DNA from 2 places in the Clostridium sp. 'deep sea' genome. Region 1 is predicted to be linked to the other one. Evidence: riboswitches for the same ligand, from Rfam matches in the RefSeq annotation. Region 1 holds a riboswitch; the other holds the start of a gene.

Region 1 (2,209 bases):
TACTTAATAAACTAAAACCATTTAGTAAATGGAAAACTGACTTAGGCATAAGTTATCCCTATAACAAGTTTGAGATTGTTTTTTGCTCTCAAACAAAATCTATGGCTAGTAGCTTAGGACCCGAAAAAGTAGTTATATCATCAAATATTAATGAACAAGATTTAATCAATTCTTGTTTTCATGAAATAGGTGTTAGAATGTATGGTATCCATAATTTTGCCAATAATCCAGCCACTAAACAGCTATTTATTGATGATTATTTAGCTATAATTAAACTAATTGAAAACGAAATATGTTACCGTAAACCTCGGGTAATAAATATTGATTATGACCCATTTATTAAAGGAATGAATTTAAGTAAATTATACAATTGGCGTATAAACCAAACACAAAGCAATGACATATTTACTTCGTTTGCAAAGTGGTACTCAGAGTTAAAAGCTGATAAGCTATTGTAAGTGCTAATTCTTGTGGTATAAATCGGTAAAAGAAAATTAAATATAAATAAAATCTCATAAGCTAAAAGGGAATATTGTTATTAAAGAGAATATAGTAATGTCTGCTTTGTATAACATGTTCCTTTTTCGTTGTACTTAAGCAATAAATACTATAATATTTGTTATTGTATTATAGTATTAAGATATCTAAAACTAAAAAATCAATGATTCCGAGCATATTAGTCTAAATGTTTAACACATGATTCATATGCCGATAGGGTGTAATTGGAAACGATTAGGCCTCCCAGTGTGGAAAGGAAATTTAAACAAATAGCAATTTTTTGTTTGTTAAAAATCTTCCTTTTGGAAGATTTTTTGGTTTTAATTATTAATGGGGAGGAATGAAACATAACTAAAAAGCCATTTTATATTGCCTTAGTTTTAACAATATTGTTTACTGTATTAATACTTTGCTATAGTAATACAGACTCTTATAAAGATGTTATGAAAGAGCAAGGCTATAGTGTAGTCCATAGAGTTAAAAAGGCCGAAACAAGTAATATTATTCGAGTCTATAAAACTAAAGAGGGCAGTATCGTGCAAATAGTTCATAGCGAAGGTTACAAAAGCACAATAGAGCTTTTAGTAGCTATAAATAATAATTATGTAGAAAAGGTAAATATACTTAGCCAGCATGAAACCGAGGACTATGGTGGATATATTAAAGAACAATGGTTTTTAAATCGCTTATGTTTGCCTATTACTCCCAAGCTTAATCTAATAAAAATAAATAAAGTTAATGCTAACGATGTTGTTGCTGTTACAGGGGCAACAATATCTTCACAAGCTGTTGTTGATGGTGTCAATTTATGTATAGATAATTACGGAGGACTTAAAGATGAATAAAAGAATAATTAAGAGTGTTTCTTTATTTTTAGCAATTATTTTAGTATTTTCTTTAGCAGCATGTTCTAATAAGCAGACAGATGTAGTATTTCAGTATGATGGTAACCTAAAAATAGTTAATGGCGATACCAGTTTTGAGATTGCTTTTAATGATATATTTAAAATGAAGTCTGTAACAAAAACAGTTAAATCAGTAAGCTCTAGTGGTGAAGAATTAACAAGTGAAGTTAAAGGTGTTTTATTAAACACTTTATTAGCAACTAAAAACCTAAAACGAGAGGACTACCATTCTATTAGATTTATAGCTGGTGATGGTTATCAAATAGATGTTCCTAAAGAAATAATTTCACAAAAAGAAATTATTTTAGGCTATGAATTTAATGGTGAGCCTCTTGAAGAAAAGAAACAACCACTAAGACCTGCTATAGATGATGTCCGTTCTATGTACTTTGTATCTAATTTAGTTGAAATTCAATTGAATACTGCACCCAATAATGGCGAAGTAGAGAAAGTTGATAAAGTCATTATTTTAGAGACAGAGGCTAAACATCTAGAACAACACGACTACACTTATTATGAGAGTACCGATAAAGCTATAAAAGTAGCAGATTTGTTTACCAAGTATAATGTAAGTGCTGATTTAAGTGCTAAAATTATTGCTACCGAAAACTTTGTTAAAACAGAAAAAAACAATGTTTTAACTACTGGTTTCTTTAAAATTACGGGTGAAGCAAGGCCATTATTCCTTTCACCAGATTTGCCAAAAGGCATGCATGTTAAAAATATTGTTACAGTTAGTACTAATAATAAAGTATTTTTATCTGCTGAACAGGCTATTGCCACCTTACCAACACGAGACGTTAATG
Region 2 (2,209 bases), 1.4 Mb from region 1:
GTTAAAGACTGCCAAAAGCGATTAAAAGACGGCGATATAAATGTAGCTAATAAGATTTTAATGTTTGGCTTTTCTGCATCTGGAGATTTTACTGACAGATTTAGCTTTTTACACCCAGAGTTAGTTAAAGCAACTGTAATAGGTGGTTGTAATAATATGGTTCCACTTAAAACGTTTAAGGGTGAAAATTTACCTTATCCTATTGGTGTTTATGACTACCAAGATATCACAGGTAAAGATTTTAATATTAACACTTTTAAAGCAATAAACAGGTTTATTTATAAAGGAAGCAAAGATGAGGGTGGCTGGCAAGTTATCACCAACAATGGTAAAACAAATACCTATACATGGTTAGAGTATTATAATAAGTTCATAACTGAAAATACCAAAAAGCTATCCCAAAGCAAACCTACCCCTGTATATGTAAAGGGAAACTTAAGTGATCAAGATAATGATGTTATTTTGCATAGAGTTTATAATAAAGTGTTACTTGAGAGATTTAAGATAATAAAAGACTTATATGCAAACAAAGGTCTAAGTAATTCTGAATTTAGGATTTATGAAAATGTTAAACATGAAATCACTACGGAAATTGCTAATGATATTTATGAGTTTTTAAAAGACGCCTTAAATGAATAATTAACTGATAAAACCTAATAAATAAAGGCATTGGCTACTTTTTGGCAATGCTTTTATTATTTTTAAATTTATTTTTTAAAGAATTATTGACATTCTCTTGGTAAATAACTATTATTACAGGCGAGTCGAATATTTACTCCGAGTCTTTTTTCCTGGGAAATATATTTTATGGAACTAAGACCGATAGGGTTTAGTTGGAAACGATTAAGCCTCCCAGTGCGGAAAGGGGTATGAATATATAGCTCATTAGTTTAGTGATGCCTGTTAACAGGCTTAGTTGTTTATTAGCTAAATTAAGGGCTATTGTTTAATTACGTAATATATAATTCATCATGCTCCGACTCTGCCTCCGAGTGTTCGATAACTATTTTTGGAGGTATTTAAAATGAATAAAGGAATATTTAAAATTCCCCTACCAAAGAATGAGCCTGTTTTGCACTATGAAAAAGGCAGTGCTGAACGAATCACACTAGTGAACAAGCTTAAAGATCTAAAGAGCCGTGAAATTGAAATTCCTTTAATTATTGGGGGGAAAGAAATTAGAACCGGCAACTTAGAAACCTGCATTATTCCTCATAATCATCAACATATTTTAGCCCATTACCATGTAGCTGGTAAAAAAGAATTGCAAATGGCTATTGAGGCCGCCGAAGTAGCAAAAAAAGAATGGTCTAAGCTTAAGTGGGAACACCGAGCTGCTATTTTTTTAAAGGCTGCAGAACTATTAGCTGGCCCTTGGCGTGCTACTTTAAATGCTGCCACCATGCTTGGGCAAAGTAAAACTGCTCACCAAGCAGAGATTGACTCTGCCTGTGAATTTGCTGATTTTTTACGCTTTAATGTTCAGTTCACAGAACAAATTTATCAAGACCAACCTTATTCAACCAGCACAGAATGGAACAGAATTGAATACAGACCTCTAGATGGTTTTGTTGTTGCTATTTCACCCTTTAACTTTACGGCTATAGGTGGCAACTTACCAACAGCCCCTGCACTTTTAGGCAATACCGTTTTGTGGAAGCCTGCAGGAACAGCTGTTTATTCTAATTACTTTATTATGAAACTATTACAAGAGGCTGGCTTACCTGCTGGGGTTATTAATTTTGTACCTTGTGATGGACCAGCTATAAGTGAAGTAGCAATAGCTCATAAAGACTTTGCAGGTATTCATTTTACTGGCTCAACTCGAGTATTTGAAATTATTTGGCAAAACATTGGCAAAAATATAGACTCATATAGAAGTTACCCTCGTATTGTAGGTGAAACTGGTGGTAAAGATTTTGTATTTGCTCACAAATCATGTGATGCTCAGGCCCTTAAAACTGCTTTAATACGTGGTTCTTTTGAGTACCAAGGTCAAAAGTGTTCAGCTGCCTCACGTGCCTATATTCCAGCAAGCATTTATAACATTATTAAAGATGATTTAATAGCAGACGTTAGTAAAATTTCAGTTGGCGATGTTGAAGATTTTACTAATTATATGAGTGCAGTTATTGATAAAGTGGCCTTTAATAAAATTGCCAGCTATATTGATTACGCTAAAAACTCAAATGAAGCTGAAATTATTACT

What was found. A riboswitch is a leader RNA that binds a small molecule or an ion and turns the genes downstream of it on or off. The one in region 1 is predicted to bind molybdenum cofactor.
Region 2: linked by a shared signal. The riboswitch ahead of pruA (L-glutamate gamma-semialdehyde dehydrogenase) and the one ahead of IMX26_RS00735 (FMN-binding protein) in region 1 are both predicted to bind molybdenum cofactor.

What each region holds. Positions count from the first base shown of each region.
Region 1 is NZ_CP063353.1:148,361-150,569, forward strand. It holds gene IMX26_RS00730 (hypothetical protein) at 1-458, shown strand, start outside; molybdenum cofactor riboswitch at 654-773, shown strand; gene IMX26_RS00735 (FMN-binding protein) at 942-1,343, shown strand; gene IMX26_RS00740 (molybdopterin-dependent oxidoreductase) at 1,336-2,209, shown strand, end outside.
Region 2 is NZ_CP063353.1:2,582,400-2,584,608, reverse strand. It holds gene IMX26_RS12045 (hypothetical protein) at 1-639, shown strand, start outside; molybdenum cofactor riboswitch at 764-884, shown strand; gene pruA (L-glutamate gamma-semialdehyde dehydrogenase) at 1,025-2,209, shown strand, end outside.